One region of the Corynebacterium riegelii genome, then DNA from elsewhere that is predicted to be linked to it. Evidence: predicted binding sites of a transcription regulator. Region 1 holds the regulator's gene; each other region holds the start of a gene.
What was found. The regulator LexA, encoded in region 1, represses DNA repair genes until DNA is damaged. The targets are predictions, from matches to a motif close to CGAACANNTGTTCG.
Positions count from the first base shown of each region.

Region 2: AK829_RS09950 (HNH endonuclease signature motif containing protein) is a predicted target of LexA. The motif match lies at 2,741-2,754, and genes of this name have one in related genera.
Region 3: AK829_RS11210 (HNH endonuclease signature motif containing protein) is a predicted target of LexA. The motif match lies at 1,292-1,305, and genes of this name have one in related genera.
Region 4: AK829_RS09185 (HNH endonuclease signature motif containing protein) is a predicted target of LexA. The motif match lies at 1,745-1,758, and genes of this name have one in related genera.

Region 1 is NZ_CP012342.1:528,359-532,572, reverse strand. It holds gene hrpA (ATP-dependent RNA helicase HrpA) at 1-511, shown strand, start outside; gene nrdR (transcriptional regulator NrdR) at 536-994, opposite strand; gene AK829_RS02540 (hypothetical protein) at 1,043-1,360, opposite strand; gene lexA (transcriptional repressor LexA) at 1,655-2,311, shown strand; gene AK829_RS02530 (HPr family phosphocarrier protein) at 2,367-2,636, shown strand; gene AK829_RS02525 (uracil-xanthine permease family protein) at 2,659-4,020, opposite strand; gene nagB (glucosamine-6-phosphate deaminase) at 4,085-4,214, shown strand, end outside.
Region 2 is NZ_CP012342.1:2,065,511-2,069,724, reverse strand. It holds gene AK829_RS09955 (hypothetical protein) at 274-735, opposite strand; gene AK829_RS09950 (HNH endonuclease signature motif containing protein) at 1,071-2,543, opposite strand; gene AK829_RS09945 (hypothetical protein) at 2,843-3,235, opposite strand; gene AK829_RS09940 (hypothetical protein) at 3,409-3,786, opposite strand; gene AK829_RS09935 (branched-chain amino acid transporter permease) at 3,898-4,214, opposite strand, start outside.
Region 3 is NZ_CP012342.1:2,362,056-2,366,269, reverse strand. It holds gene exaC (acetaldehyde dehydrogenase ExaC) at 1-1,140, opposite strand, end outside; gene AK829_RS11210 (HNH endonuclease signature motif containing protein) at 1,502-2,980, shown strand; gene AK829_RS11205 (thioredoxin domain-containing protein) at 3,311-4,214, opposite strand, start outside.
Region 4 is NZ_CP012342.1:1,891,029-1,895,242, reverse strand. It holds gene leuA (2-isopropylmalate synthase) at 1-1,540, opposite strand, end outside; gene AK829_RS09185 (HNH endonuclease signature motif containing protein) at 1,955-3,433, shown strand; gene AK829_RS09180 (N-6 DNA methylase) at 3,760-4,214, shown strand, end outside.

The DNA of each region.
Region 1 (4,214 bases):
TGCCGTGCGCACCCCTGAAGAGTTTGACGCGCTGCTTGCAGAGATTAAGCCGAAGGTAGCCGGCGAGGTTCGCCGCATCGTTGTCGGCATTGCACCCGGTCTTGCGGACTTTGCCAATATGCGCGCAGAGCTTGCCAAATGGGAGGGCCCGGCGATTAATGATATGCGCAGTCAGCTGGACTTCTACCTGCCAAAGCACGCGATTACCCTGCATGGCGCTGGCCACTTGCAGCACTTGCCGCGATACATCGAGGCGATGTGGATTCGGCTTGAAGATATGAGTTTGGATCCGGACCGGGACGCGGATCGCCAGATGGTGATTGATGACGCAAAGCGTTACCTTGCCCAGAAGATGGCAACGCTTCCGGCGAACCGGAAAAAGTCGAAAGCCTACAAGGACATTCTCTGGCGGATTGAGGAGCTTCGAGTCAGCATCTTCGCACAGCGTTTGGGCACACCGCAGCCGGTGAGCCAGCGCCGAATTGAGAAGATGACTGACGCGTTGCGTTAGAGGTAGGGCGCTAGAGGTACTGTGCTAGAAGTCTTCGCGGTCTCTGCGGCGCATGAGACGGATCTCTGACTCAAAGTCGTCGGCGCTTTCGAAGGACTTGTAGACCGAGGCGAAGCGGAGGTAGGCCACCTCGTCTAAAGCGCGCAAGGGCTCAAGCACTGCCAAGCCGATCTGGTTGGCGGGCACCTGTGAGCTGCCTTGCGCGCGCACGGTCTCCTCCACCTGCTGCGCGAGGCGCTTGAGCGCATCATCTGACACGTCGCGGCCCTGGCAGGCGCGGCGCACACCGACAATGAGTTTGTCGCGGTCAAATGGCTCGCTCACCCCGTTTCGCTTGACCACCATCAGCACGGCCTTTTCAACGGTGGTGAAACGTCCCCCGCATTCTGTGCACTCACGGCGCCTGCGAATGGCTGCACCGGCCTCTACTGTGCGGGAGTCGGTGACACGAGAATGCGCGTTGTGGCAAAAAGGGCAAAACACAAGATCTAAGTCTAGCCCTGCCTGACAAAGCCCTAAGGCAGATTGAGACTAACGCGCCACAACAGGTGAAAGCTGCGCGATCTCTGCGGTAGTCGGTTCTTCACCACCACCGAACGCCCCACCGAACAGTGAGCCAATCAGTAGCGCCGCAGCCATCACCACCCCAACAAAGAGGCTTTCTCTACGTTCGTGCCCAGGTTCGAATCCATCTACAGCAGTCTCTTGAACCACCCGTGCAGGAGCGTTTTCTGCACGCAGTTGGCGGATGGAGCTGGTAGAAACCCGGCGGCCTTCCACAGGGGAAAGATCCCAGACCTCGGAAGCTACAGAGGTACGTGGGTGGGTATTGCGAATGATCGTGGTCATAGTTTTGTCTCCTTGTGATTATGTTTGGCTTCATCGTAGGAACGCAAGACACACGCCTTAGCTGGCTGCGCCCATACGTTCGAACGAGTACATGTTCGATTTATAGCAGGTGTTCGAACGCGTGTCCAGATTTTTCGCAAAATATCGAACAGACTTGCCTAACGTGGTAGTTTCACAACTAGGACCTTGGCTAGGACCTTTGCTAGGACCTTGACAATTGAGCTATACGGACAGACAAGCACCAAAGGAGCACAGAACGTGGCACGAAAGAAGACAGACCCAAACAGCCTGGACATGAGCAAGCTGAGCGACCGCCAGCGCCGAATCCTCCAAGTCATTCAGGACGCGGTTGTACTGCGCGGTTACCCGCCAAGCATCCGCGAGATCGGCGATGCAGCAGGCCTGCAGTCCACTTCTTCTGTGGCGTACCAGCTCAAAGAGCTAGAGAAGAAGGGATTCTTGAGGCGCGATCCCAACAAGCCGCGTGCAGTGGACCTACGCCACCTGCCGGGCGCTCCAGCTGCCCGTAAGAAGGCCGCAGCCCCGGCTGCCCAGGATGCCCCTGAAGACGCGTCCAACGCGCGCTTTATTCCGGTTGTCGGCCAGATCGCCGCAGGCGCCCCCATCCTGGCTGAGGAGAATGTAGAAACCTATTACCCCCTTCCGGAGGAGCTGCTGGGCGATGGTGAGCTGTTTATGCTCAAGGTCGTTGGTGATTCCATGGTGGATGCGGCGATCTTGGACGGCGACTGGCTTGTGGTTCGCTCCCAGCCGGTAGCTGAAGAAGGTCAGATCGTTGCCGCGCTCATCGACGGTGAGGCAACCGCGAAGGTGTTCCACAAGGATTCTTCGGGTGTTTGGCTTCTGCCGCGAAATGACGCATTCTCCCCCATTAAGGGCGATGATGCGGAGATCATGGGCTTGGTCGTTTCCGTGTTCCGTGCACTCTAGGTTGCCGGTTGACTCTAGTATTGAGTAGCTAGAGACAACGAAAGGACTTGACCCCATGGCTTCAAAGACCGTGAAGGTGGGCTCCACAGTGGGCCTTCACGCCCGCCCCGCCACTGTCATCGCTGACGCTGCCAGCGAATATGATGACGATATTATTCTCACCCTGATCGGGGGCGACGATGAGGACGTGACTGACGCCGCGTCCTCGCTGATGATCATGGCTATGGGCGCGGAATTTGGTGATGAAGTCACGGTTACGTCAAACAATGCCGCGGCAGTTGACGCCATTGCCGCCCTTATTGCCCAGAACTTGGACGAAGCCTAGATCTTTCGCTGATGCTTCGCTCCTACCCGAATGTGTGGGGGTCGGCCACGTTGGCCGGCTCCCGCTTTTTCGTTGGGAAGCCTAAGCGGTAGCGCCCCTCGCCCACCGTGTTGTAGCACCAGCGCATAACCGGGTACACGATGATGACACCGACGGAGCCGAGCGCAATACCCTCCAGCGCCACCGGACCCGCCTGCAGCGTGAGGTTGCCAATGCCCACAATCAACGCAACTGCGGCGGCAGTGAGATTTACCGGATCAGTGAAGTCCACCCGGTTGTCCTGCCAGATGCGGATACCCAGCATGCCAATCAGTCCGTAGAGCACCAGGCACGCACCACCGAGCACGCCGACCGGGATGGTGAAGATGATGGCGCCGAACTTCGGAATGAACGCAAGAACAATGGCGAAGCAGGCCGCCACCCAGTAGGCGGCTGTGGAGTACACCTTCGTCGCCGCCATCACGCCAATATTTTCCGCGTAGGTCGTGGTACCGGAGCCGCCGAGGCCGCCGGCGAGGGTGGTGGCGATACCGTCGCCAATCAGCGCCCTGCCTTGCATCGGATCGAGATCCCTGCCAGTCATTTCGGAAACTGCCTTAACGTGGCCAACGTTTTCCGCAATCAGCACAACCAGCACCGGCAGCGTGACCAGAATGGCCGAAAGGTGGAACTCTGGCGTATGGAACTGCGGCAGGCCAACCCACGGCGCCGCAGAGATCGTATCCAGCGCGTCATCCGCCAATCCCCCGGTAAGCGCGGCAAAGACCCAACCGACAACCACGCCGATGAGGATGGACAGACGCGCCGTCATGCCGCGAGTAGCCACGGTGACAAGCACAATGGTGAGCAAGGTGACCCCGGCGACACCAGGTTGCGCTTCCACGTTTGCAACGGCAGTGGGAGCTAGGTTCAGCCCGATGAGCGCCACAATGGCGCCGGTGACAACGGGTGGCATGACCGCATCAATAACGCGTTTGCCCGCTGCTTGGACGATAAAGCCAACAATTATCAGCGCAAGCCCTGTGACCAGCACGCCACCGAGCTGTGCGGCCATACCGTATTGCTGGGACGCCGTTAGCGGCGCAATGAACGCAAACGAGGAACCGAGGTAGCTTGGCAGCTTGTTCTTTGTCAACGTGAGGAAGATGAGCGTGCCCAGACCCGAGAACAGCAGGGTGGTGTTTACCGGGAAGCCCGTGAGGGTGGGCACAAGCAGCGTGGCGCCGAACATGGCCACCACGTGCTGCATGCCGATGCCGATGGTGCGCAGCCAGCTCAGCCGCTCACCGGGGGCGACGACGGCACCGGGGAGCACCCGTTTGCCGTCGCCGTGAAGTTTCCAGCCGAAGCTACTCTCCGTAGTCTTTGTACTCGCGTTATCCACGAATGAACATTATGCACCGTTGCCGGCTTTAGAGACGAAACACGTATCGCGTAGTCTCAAAAGCATGCAGATCATCATCCGTAGCAACTCGGAGGAAGTCGGCCGCGCCGCCGCCGACATCATTGAGCCTTTCATCCGCCGCGGCTGCGTCCTCGGCCTTGCTACCGGCTCTACTCCGACCCCGACGTACCAGG
Region 2 (4,214 bases), 1.0 Mb from region 1:
TACAGCGACCGGATACCTCTCGGCTTTCGTTCGCTTGTTTTGCCAACCTAACTACTTGACGCTTGGGAGACCATTGCTTGGTCCGCACAACTACTATGTGTTTTTCTGACAATCCTCTGGCATTTGGTGGGGGAGAGGGGTTCTGGGGGTTCTGGGGGTTAGCGCCGGGCAAAAGAAAAGCAGCCACGTCTCGCTTGGCGAGTGACTGCTAAAAACTTGCCTGTTGGCTAGCTTTGTTGGCTAGCTCTTGGCCAGCACTTGGCTTGTGCCGAATTAGAACGGCAGCTGCAGGCCCGGAACCAGGCCGGAGTTAACAACGAATGCGATCAGAGCCAGCAGAGCAGCGGTGATGCCGGTGCCCAGCAGGATGTCAGCGGTGGTGCCCGGTGCCCAGCCCTGAGCAGCGTCGGACTTCAGGGAGGAGATGAGCGGCTTCAGAGCCTTCTCGCGCTCTTCCGGGGTGTCCTTCTCTGCAGCCTTCTTCACCAGGCCGGTGAGCTCATCAGACTTCTTGTTCGCGTAGTCGATTGCATCCTGGTCCGAGAGCTCGGAAGACTTCTTCTTGGTCTCGCCGTCCTTGGAGGAGCCGCCCTTGTCACCCTCCTTGTCCTGCTGCTGGGAGGAGCCCTGGTTCTCGTTGGAGGAGCCGCCCTTGTTGTCCTCAGCGAAAGCCGGGGTAGCAACGAGGGACAGAGCGGTAGCTGCAGCAACTGCTGCGGTGGTGATGCGCTTCATGTGAAGTTCCTTTCGGAGGGGATTAAACACGGAAATAAACAGTGACAGCCATCCCAACAAAGGGATTTGAAGGGGAAGCTATTTGGTCTATCGAAGCACTTATCCATTCCGTTACAACATGTTTTGACCAGCAAAATCACGCTAAAGATTATTCGCTTTGCCGTGTCGATCCTCTCCCGACCCGAGGCTTCCCGTCATAGGGCAAATCCCGGTGATAGTTGACTCATCGGTGAGCCAAGCCCCGGTCGACGTTTCCGCATAGTCGGGAGAGTCTTCCGCAACCCTTTTGGAAAAATGGGCTGTTTTTTGGTTTGGATCGGGCCACCTGGATTCTCTTACTCGGGTCGGGTGTCAACCAGTTCTTCTGGGTCGTAGTCTTCCACCCATCCGTAGGCATCTTCTGGATCCGGGAAGGGTGGTTCGGAAAAATCGGGTTCTTTTGGCAACGGCTCCGGCAACACCGCCTTGATCGGGAAAATCAGTCCGTATTCTTCCTCCAAGGCTGCGATCTGGGCGTCGGCCTGTTCAAGGTTGTGGTGGTGGTCAAAATCGTCCAGTATTTTGTGGCCCTTGGCGTAGAACTGCGCCACTCGGCTGCGACGAGCACACACTTGCTCAAGGTTGCTCTTCCACCGTGGTGCCGCGGCGTGCGTGTTGTGTGCGATCAGACTGTCTGGGGTGCAGGTTTCATACGTGCCGTTTGTAAACAGCCACAAGATTTCACCCGTATCCGGATCCGGGACGTAGAAACCACGTTTATCGGTTTTCAGGTTGTGGTGCTTTTGACACAACGGGAACAGGTTTCCCGGTGTGGTTTTGCCACCCTGGCCAAACGGGATCCGGTGATCCAACTGGCACCTCAATGACGGCACACTACATCCCGGGAACACACAATGCGTGTGGCGTGCGCAGACGACCCGTCGCATTGCTTCGGTTGGGGTGTAGCTATCCGTATGTGCTTGAAGTTCCGCCTCCATATCCACTTCGGTGACCTTCGCTGACGCCAGCAGGTCGTCTAATGCTGCGGTGGCTTCTGGGGTTAAGGCGCCTACACCTGGTACGTACGCTGGCCCACCAGCTTTACGACCCTTCGGCACAAACACATGCAAGGTCGTCTTCGTTGGGGTGATTTCCCCGCTAAGGAGTTTGACCATTGCATCTGCCATGGAGGTTTTGTGTTCACGTGCAGTCGCTAACACGTGCTCGCGCACGACCTGTGCCGTCAACGGGTTGGTCGCCAACGTGACCAGTGTTTTGACCGTGCCGGACTGTGTAGACACCTCAAAGGTCACTGTGTCATCAGCCGCATGTGCCTGCGCCACTCGCTGTTGGCGCCTTTTTGGTTGGTAGGCGCAGGTTGGGTCGATGCGTTTGATCATCTCCCGGATACGTCGGGTAATCGTGGTGGTTTGTGGAGTGTGTTGCCCAGGCCGGGTTGGGGTAAACGTAGTAGTCAACATCTCATCAAAATCGGCATACGCCTCATCGGTAATCTCTGGCCCAAGTTCGGCAAGCACGGTATCGATGGCACGCAAATGCTGCAGATCCATCACACGCGTCTTGGCCTGGAGTGCTCGTAGTTTCGGTAAGTGCTGTAGGCGTGCATGGGAGAAGATCGCTTGCTCAACCGAGCCTTTAGTCCAGCCGGTTGCTTCCCTCATGGCCACTACTTCCAGGTCGACGTCATCAACACTTGCCCCAGGTATGGCGAAGTGACCGAAGGCATTCCAGTAAATATCACGAATACCTTGACTAAACATGCTCAGTGGATCTTCTGGTCGCTGTGTGCGGAAGTATGGTTCGCCCACGGTCTACCCCCAGTGTTGTGTTCCCTGTTTTCCCGTTGTTTTGTTACCCTAATTATACCCGCTGAACTGTTCTATGCGCAAGGGCTAAACCAGCATTTATTGCACTATTTCCGTATGCACATTCACCACACATGCTGGCGGTTGCATTCAGTATAGACGGCCACCCCTACACGCCCTGTCCGTCGATAAGAAAATGCCAAACGGGCGTTCGAACAGCGCTCTACATTTCACCTGTAGAGCAAAAACCCGCGCACTCCCGAGGGGGAAGTGAGCGGGTTATAAGCGCTTAGACGGTGAGCTTAGAACTGCACGCCCGGGATCAGGCCCTGCTGTGCCGCGAACGCACCGCCACCGATCAGAGCAAGCAAGAACGCGACGATGCCGGTGCCCCAGATCAGATCATGGGTGGTGCCGATCTTCCAGTCGCGTGCCGTATCGTTCTTGATTGAGGAACTGACGTCATTCTTGATCTGGCCACTGTTCGAAGAATTGACGTAAGGCTGGGAGAAACCCGTGCCCTTTTGCTTCTCTTCCTTCTCGATGGCCTTACGGTGATGCTCGTCTACTTCGGCTTGGGTGATTTCAGATGAGCTCTTCGTCGAGGAATTCTTATCCTCGGCAGCCTGTGCGGGCATCGCAATGAGGGATAGGGCAGTAACAGTTGCGAGGGATGCGACAGTAAAACGCTTCATGGGGATCTCCTTCAAGTGAACGTTGGAAGCTCTCAACGGTCTGTGACCCACAACATAAATGCGGGTCCACGACCTCGCAACAGATACGAACCCAAGCGGAGTACCAAGAGAAGCAAAAACCCGCCCACCCCAAGCTGGGAAGTGAGCGGGTTAGAAACAGTCAAAATGTCTGCTTAGAGCTGAACGCCCGGGATCAAGCCCTGGTAAGCAGCGGCACCGCCGATCAGAGCGAGCAGGAGAGCGGTGATGCCCGTGCCGAGGAGGATATCGAAGGTGGTACCGACCTTGTAGCCGTTGGCAGCGTCATTGCGCAGAGAACTGTCGAGTGCGGAGGTGTCGTCACCCTCCTTGTAGTTCTTCAGAATGCTCCTCATGGAAGGGGTGAGACCAGTGCCTTTGTTGATACGATCCTTGACAATGCCACCCCAGATGTAACCGATAGCGTACTCGTCAGAAATCTCCGAAGACTTCTTCTCAGCAGCCTGAGCAGGCATTGCAACGAGGGACAGAGCGGTAGCGGCGGCGATGGAAGCAGCGGTGAAACGCTTCATGACAAAACTCCTTGAGGTGAACGTATGGGAACCTGTCAGCGAACTGACCCCACACAACTTAAACTCTCAAATATTTCCGCGCAACCAATAGATTCACACAACCAAACCCCACTAAAACACCCAGTTCACCAGCACAACGTAGAGGAAGGTGCCGGTGAAGATGGAGAGTGCGAGGGAGCGTCGATAAGCATGAAGCCCCAGAGTGACCACTGTGGCGATGAGGGAGGCCACGACGCCGCCGGGCGCATCGGTGGCTCCGGCGATGGAGTAGACCACGAGTACGGTCATCACGCTGACGGGCATGATCACGCCGAGAAACTCCAGGAGGGGGCTGCCGCGCAGGAGGCGTCGGAAAAGGAAGGGAGCGGCGCGCAGAGCGACCGTGACAACAGCCACGGGGAGCAGCACCGCCCACACCATGGCCAGGG
Region 3 (4,214 bases), 730 kb from region 1:
CTCCAGGCCCGGGATCGTGTTCACCCCACCACCAATGAGCACCTCAGCACCCTCCTTCGGGCCAAGCTCAAGGTAGGACTTAATCTTGTCCATCTGCTCCTGGGAAGCCTGTGCACCCATCATCACATCCGTGTCCAACGGGTTGCCGGTCTTGATGCGCTTGACGCGCTCAACGCCCAGCTCCAGGAACTCGTCCGCAATGGACTCATGCACCAACGCACGCGAAGGGCAGGTGCACACCTCACCCTGGTTGAGTGCGAACATGGCGAAACCTTCGATGGCCTTGTTCCTAAAGTCATCATCGCGGTCCATGACGTCCGCGAAGTACAGGGAAGGCGACTTGCCACCAAGCTCCAGCGTGACCGGGATAATCTTGTCAGCCGCAGCCTTGTTAATGATCTTGCCAACCTCGGTGGAGCCGGTGAACGCGATCTTGTTAATCCGATCCGAGCCGGACAGTGCCGCGCCCGCCTCATCGCCGTAACCGTTGACAATGTTCAACACGCCCGGCGGGATCAGGTCTCCCACAAGATCCATCAAGTACAGGATGGACGCCGGCGTTTGCTCTGCAGGCTTCAACACAATCGCGTTGCCAGCCGCCAGTGCCGGGGCGATCTTCCATGCGGCCATCAGCAGCGGGAAGTTCCACGGGATGATCTGGCCCACCACACCAAGCGGCTCGTGGAAGTGGTACGCCACCGTGTCGTCATCAATCTGACTCAGTCGACCTTCCTGCGCGCGGAGCGCACCTGCGTAGTAGCGGAAGTGGTCGATGGCCAACGGGATATCCGCGGCGAGGGTTTCACGAACCGCCTTGCCGTTCTCCCAGGTCTCCGCCACCGCAATCTCTTCGAGGTGCTCCTCCATCCGGTCAGCGATCCTCAGCAGCACCAGCGAGCGCTCCTGCACGCTGGTCACACCCCATTTGGGCGCGGCCTTCTTCGCTGCGTCAATAGCAAGGTTGATGTCCGCTTCGCGGCCGCGTGCGACCTGGCAAAACACTTCACCAGTCACAGGGGTGACATTGTCAAAGTATTCCCCCGCGACCGGAGCGACCCAGTCGCCGCCGATGTAGTTTTCATAGCGCTTGCGGAACTTGACATTCGATTCCGGGGTTCCAGGGTTGGGGTAAACGGTCACAGGAGGACTCCTTTACATCTCACAGAAACTCACGAACGTGTTGTGGCCCACACTATAGCGATAGTGAGCTGTATGCCACATTATTGTTCCCTGCCAAGATCCTGCGCATGGGGACCCCCTGCTAGCAAAGCCGGAAACATGAACCGCCATTCGAACGGTTGTTTGACATTTTCTTATCGACGAAAAGGGCGTGTGGAATCGGTCGATATACTGAATGCAACCGCCAGCCTGTGTTGTGAATGTGCATGCGGACATAGTGCAATAAATGCTGGTTTACCCCTTGCGCATAGAACAGTTAGGCGGGTATAGTTAGGGATACAAAACAACGGGAAAACAGGGAACACAACACTGGGGGTAGACCGTGGGCGAACCATACTTCCGCACACAGCGACCAGAAGATCCACTGAGCACGTTTAGTCAAGGCATTCGCGATATTTACTGGAATGCCTTCGGTCACTTCGCCACACCCGGGGCAAGTGTTGATATTGATGACTTCGACGTGACTGTGGTGTCAATGAGGGAAGCAACCGGCTGGACTAAAAGCTCAGTTGAGCAAGCGATCTTTTCCCATGCACGTCTACAGCACTTACCGAAGCTGCGTTCATTGCAGGCCAAGACGCGTGTGATGGATCTGCAGCATTTACGTGCCATCGATACGGTGCTTGCCGAACTCGGCCCAGACATCACTGATGAGGCGTATGCCGATTTTGATGAGATGTTGACTACTACGTTTACCCCAACACGGCCTGGGCAGCACACCCCACAAACCACCACGATTACTCGTCGTATCCGGGAGATGATCAAACGCATTGACCCAACCTGCGCCTACCAACCAAAGCGGCGCATGCAACGCAAAACACAGGCACACGCGGCTGATGATGCGGTGATCTTTGAGGTGTCTGCACAGTCCGGCACGGTCAAAACACTGGTTACGTTGGCTACCAACCCGTTGACGGCACAGGTCGTACGCGAGCACGTGTTGGCTACTGCACGGGAGCATAAAACCTCCATGGCCGATGCGATGGTGAAACTACTTTCCGGGGAGATCACCCCAACCAAGACCACGCTGCATGTGTTTGTGCCGAAGGGTCGTGAGGTTGGTGGGCCAGCCTATGTTCCAGGTGTAGGCGCCTTAACCCCAGAAGCCACCGCAGCATTAGACGACCTGCTGGCGTCAGCGAAAATCACCACGGTGGATATGGAGGCGGAACTTCAAGCACATACGGATAGCTACACCCCAACCGAAGCAATGCGACGGGTCGTGTGTGCTCGTCACACGCATTGTGTGTTCCCGGGATGTAGCGTGCCGTCACTGAGGTGTCAGTTGGATCACCGGATTCCGTTTGGCCAGGGTGGCAAAACCACACCAGGAAACCTGTTCCCACTGTGCCAAAAGCACCACAACCTAAAAACCGATAAACGTGGTTTCTACGTCCCGGATCCGGAGACGGGTGAAATCTTGTGGATTTTTACCAACGGCACGTATGAAACCTGCACCCCAGACAGCCTGATCAGCTACAACACGCATGCCGCTGCCCCACGGTGGAAGAGCAACCTGGAGCAAGTATGTGCTCGTCGCAATAAAGTGGCGCAGTTCTACGCCAAAGGCCACAAAATACTGGACGATTTTGATAACCACCACAACCTCGAACAAGCCGACGCCCAAATCGCAGCACTAGAGGAAGAATACAGCCTTCACTTCCCAATCAAGGCAGTGCTTCCGGAGCCGTTGCCAAAAGAACCCGATTTTTGTGAACCACCCTTCCCCGATCCAGAAGATGCCTACGGATGGTCGGAAAACTACGACCCAGAAGAACTCGTCGATACCCGACCCGAGTAAGAGAACAGGTGGCCAGGTTCAAAAACAAAAAACAGCCCGTTTTTCCGAAGGAGGTCTCGACGTCAAAAGAGTGCCGAACTTTCGCCAACCACAAGCCCAAAACCCAGAGGCCACAATGTCGAGGTGAGATTCAACGACCGACGGTGACCCAAGTCAGGTTCAAGAACAAAAAACAGGCGATTTTTTGGAGGGGCGCGGTCGAGATTTCAGACGCTCCGTTTTAGGCGAAAAACAATGTGGCCTAGCAGGCTTCGTGCACTATTAGACCTGCACTATTAGACCTGTCCTGCTAGACCGCATTGGTTCGACCGGAAACACCGGCCATCCGAACTACTTCATGAAGTTCTCAATGATCGGGCGAGCCGCAAAGCCAGCAACACCCGTGGCAAGCAGCGTCGCAATAACGCCCAGGATGCCCACCACGGTCAGCCCAGTCATGTCCAGCGAAGATCCGGAGGCAACCGACCCCTTCACGTGATCCTCCGAGCTGCCCTGCTTGCGTCCCGAGGAACCAACGGTGGAACCAGACGGCTTCTTCTTCACCTGATCAGAGTGAACAGAGCACGCGGTGAATGCATCGTTCATAGTGACGATCGGTGCCAGCACCTGCGGACCAACCGCGTCAAACGCGTCCTGTGCAGCGAGGGACACCTCGGAAGTCTTGAACCCAAGGATCGTTTCCACGTTGAGTTCGATGCCGGACTTCTCCAACGCGTCCTTCAGCGCCTTGCCAAAGTCGATCTTGTCCGTCTGCTTCTTCAGCTCAGCCTTCACCGCAGGCTGGCTCATGAGGTTCTTCAGCACTGCCTTGATATCCAGGCCGGAAGCCTCCAGGGCCTCCTTCAATACTGCCTGCGTATCAACGTCCGCCTTCTCCAACGCCTCGGAGAATGCCTTGTCAACGTTCTTGACCTCGAGGTTCTTTGCAACCAGTTCCAGGATCCCCTTGAAACCAGCCTCCTCGAAGCCCATGACTTTTAGTACCGCCTTGATTGGGTCAGCAATGAAATCACCAATCAAACCGAAATACTCGCTGAAACCCCGGTTCGGAATCTTCGCCTTCAGATCCTCGCGCATCTGCGCATCGTTAAAGTCCGCTTCAACCTTGGACCAATCAACATTTTCCAAAACCTCACCAATTGGCAGGGTCTTCAGTGCGGCCTGAACGTCCACGCCGCCGGCGTCCTCGACGGCCTTCTTAACGTCGGCTGCGTTGGCTACGGCCTCAAAGTCG
Region 4 (4,214 bases), 1.2 Mb from region 1:
CGTTGGCCTGAATAGCGGAATCGTCCTCATCGCTAGCCGCGCCGGTGACCTCATAGTCCACCAACTCCAGCGGGGAATCCAGATCCAGGTACGTGCTGGCGAAGATGTCCCACATGTTCTTGGAGTTAACCTCGCCACCTTCTGCATCCGTGATGTTTTGCACCACAGCGGAGAATTCCGGCTGCATCGCCTTCGGCATGTTGATGCCGTGGTCCGTCTTCATGATGTAGGCCACGCCGCCCTTGCCGGACTGGGAGTTCACGCGGATCACAGCCTCGTAGGTACGGCCCACGTCCTTCGGATCCACCGGCAGGTACGGGACCTCCCACACGGTCTCACGCAGCTCCTCCCACGTGACGTCCGTGCTGGAAGCGCCCGGGTGCACCTTCTGGGCCAGGGCGTCCAGGCCCTTGTTAATAGCGTCCTGGTGCGAGCCGGAGAACGCCGTGAACACCAGCTCACCGCCGTAGGGGTGGCGCTCCGGAACGCGCAGCTGGTTGCAGTACTCCACGGTCTGACGGATCTTCTCAATGTCAGAGAAATCAATCTGCGGGTCCACGCCCTGGGTCATCATGTTCAGGCCCAAGGTGACCAGGTCCACGTTGCCGGTGCGCTCACCGTTGCCAAACAGGCAGCCCTCAATACGATCCGCGCCGGCCATGTAGCCCAGCTCCGCCGCCGCGACGCCGGTGCCGCGGTCATTGTGCGGGTGCAGGGACAGGATGATGCTGTCGCGCTTGGCAAAGTTGCGATGCATCCACTCAATAGAATCCGCGTACACATTCGGGGAGATCATCTCCACCGTGGACGGCAGGTTAATAATGATCGGGTTTTCCGGGGTGGCGCCCATGGTCTCTACAACCGCGTCGCACACCTCCAGCGCAAAATCCAGCTCGGTGCCGGTGAAGGACTCCGGCGAGTACTCCCAGCGCCAGTTGGTGTCCGGGTAGTCATCTGCAATGTCACGAATCAGCTCACCAGCATCCGTGGCCAGCTTCTTAATGGAGTCACGATCCTTGCGGAACACCACCTCACGCTGCAGCTTGGACGTGGAGTTGTAGAAGTGCACAATCACGTTCTTCGCGCCAGAGCATGCCTCAAACGTGCGGCGAATCAGGTGCTCACGGGCCTGCACCAGCACCTGGATGGTCACGTCATCCGGGATCATGTTGTTCTCAATGATCTCGCGCACAAAGTCAAAGTCCGTCTGGGATGCGGACGGGAAGCCGACCTCAATCTCCTTGAAGCCCATCTCAACCAGCAGGTTGAACATGCGGCGCTTACGCTCCGGGCTCATCGGGTCAATCAGGGCCTGGTTGCCATCGCGCAGGTCCACCGCGCACCACTGCGGCGCAACCGTGATCTTCTTGTCCGGCCACGTGCGGTCCGGCAGGGTGATGTCCTCAACCTCTTTGGCAAACGGCAGGTAGCGGTCTACCGGCATCTGGGAGCCGCGCTGCTTGTTCCAGCTTGGCTGGCCTTCATTACGAGGGCCGTTCGGGGTGATGATTTCGCGAGGCGCAAAAATTTCGTTGCTCATGTGGGTACTCCTAAATTACGTTTCGTGCGGGTCCACGGCCGGCAAACAGAAACTCCGCGACGGGGTGCCGGCCGTGTTACCTGGCCTGATTCCCGCCGCGGCGTAGAAGGAGAAGCGCCTTTTGCGACATGTGGCGTAGCTTACACCACTTCGCGCGCAGTTGTGTGTTTTACATTCGCAGTGGGGTCGTTCGTCGATGCTGCTCGAACGCCCGTTTGGCATTTTCTTATCGACGGAAAGGGCGTGTGGAATCGGTCGCTATACTGAATGCAACCGCCAGTCTGGCTGGTGAATGTACGTGTGGAAATAGTGGAATACATGCTGGTTTAGCCCTTGCACATAGAACAGTTAGGCGGGTATAATTAGGGGCATAAAACAACGGGAACATAGGGAACACAACACTGGGGGTAGACCGTGGGCGAACCATACTTCCGCACACAGCGACCAGAAGATCCACTAAGCGCAGTCAGCCAACGCTTCCGCGATGGCTACTGGGAGGTCTTCGGTCACTTCGCCACACCTGGGACAAGCATTGCTATTGATGATTTCGATCTGGAAGTAGTCGCCATCAAGCAAGCAACCGGCTGGGGCAAAGGTGAAATAGAGCAAGCGATCTTCTCGCACGCACGCCTGCAACATTTGCCGAAACTACGGGCACTCCAAGCCGAGACCCGTGTGATGGATCTGCAGCACCTGCGTGCCATTGACAATGTTCTTGCTGAACTCGGCCCAGACATCACCGAGGAAGCCTACGGTCAATTTGATGCAATGTTGACGCTCACGTTCACCCCAACACGAGCTGGGCAACTCACCCCACAAACCGCAACGATTACCCGGCGTATCCGGGAAATGATTAAACGGATTGACCCAACGTGCGCCTACAACCCGAAGCGGCGCAAGCAGCGTATCGCCCAAGCACATGCTGCTGATGACACAGTCTCGTTTGAGCAGTCTGCACAGTCCGGGACTGTGAAAACGTTGGTGACGTTAGCGACGAATCCGTTAACTGCACAGGTAGTACGCGAGCATGTGTTGGCTACCGCTCGTGAACACAAAACATCGATGGCAGATGCGATGGTGAAACTACTGTCCGGGGATATCACCCCAACGAAAACCACCCTGCACGTGTTCGTACCAAAAGGTCGTGAAGCTGGTGGGCCAGCCTACGTCCCAGGGGTAGGCGCCTTGACCCCAGAGGCAACCGTGGCACTCGATGACCTCCTAGCATCAGCGAAAATCACCGAAGTCGACATGGAACAAGAACTCCAGGCACACACGGATAGTTACACCCCAACCGAAGCAATGCGACGCGTGGTCTGTGCCCGTCACACCCACTGTGTGTTCCCGGGGTGTACGATGCCTTCGCGGTTATGCCAGTTGGATCACCGCATCGCGTTTAACCAGGGAGGCAAAACCACACCGAGTAACTTGTTTCCGTTGTGCCAGAAGCATCACAATTTGAAAACCGATAAGCGCGGCTTCTACGTCCCGGATCCTGATACCGGTGAAATCTTGTGGTTATTTTCCAACGGCACGTATGAAACCTGCATGCCGGATGGCTTGATTGACTACAACACTCAAGCGGCGGCCCCACGATGGAAGAGCAACCTTGAGCAAGTGTGTGCTCGTCGCAGTACTGTGGCGCAGTTTTACGCCAAAGGCCACAAAATCCTTGATGATTTTGACCACCACCACAACCTGGACCAAGCCGACGCGCAAATCAAAACACTGGAGGAAGAATACGGCCTTCACTTCCTCATCAAGGCGGTACTTCCGGAGCCGTTGCCAAAAGAACCCGATTATTCCGAACCACCCTTCCCAGACCCAGAGTATGACTACGGGTGGCCGGAAAACTACGACCCAGCAGAACTACTCGACACCCGACCCCAATAAGAAAAAGAGGCCATTTTTCCGAAGCGGTGGAGAAGACTCCCCCAACTAGCCAGAAACGTTAACCGGATGCTTGGCTCACCAGAGGGTTTTGCTCCAGGCACGGGTTGTCAACTAAGTCCTAACTTCAGACAGCGGGCGTGGACGTAGGTAGCAAAATTGGAACAATCTGCCCTAATTAAAAGCGTCTTGAGGTCGCAGTTGGCTCCAATGCGGGAGCGAAACGTCAGCTGTGCTGATATAGATTGGTCGATGGCAGCAGGGTTGCACTGTGCTGCCTTCGTTAGCCACTCGTTAGCTAAAAGGTTAGCTAAAAGGAGGTGCTGCAGGTGGGAGAAGAAGGTCAGGCAATTGAAGGACGGGAAATCCTGTTCGCGCTGTGGCGGTCCCTAGAGGAACTTGAGAAGGAAAGAGAAGGGTCAGATCTGATAGATTGCGCCCTCACTTTGCTCGCGCTCCGAGCCGTCCTAGAGCGTACAGATCCGCTGGCATGGAAGAAACTGAGCCATGACAGGGCGGTTGAGCAGGACAGCAAGATTAGATCGCTGAACCTCGCTGTCCTAGGCGCTAAAACTGCCAGAAAAGATAAAAATAACAATGATTGGGCCTCTCCAGACTTAGTGGCCCACTTAGTCTCTGCTGTATCCGATCCTAGGATCGGGGAGACTCCCCAGTCCACAATCTCCTTTGTAGCTGCCTACCAATTCCTCCTCGAAAAGTCTTCCCAATACTTGCAGCCCGACTTCTTAGGCCCCCCTCCACCCGCTTATGTCTGCAACCTCAT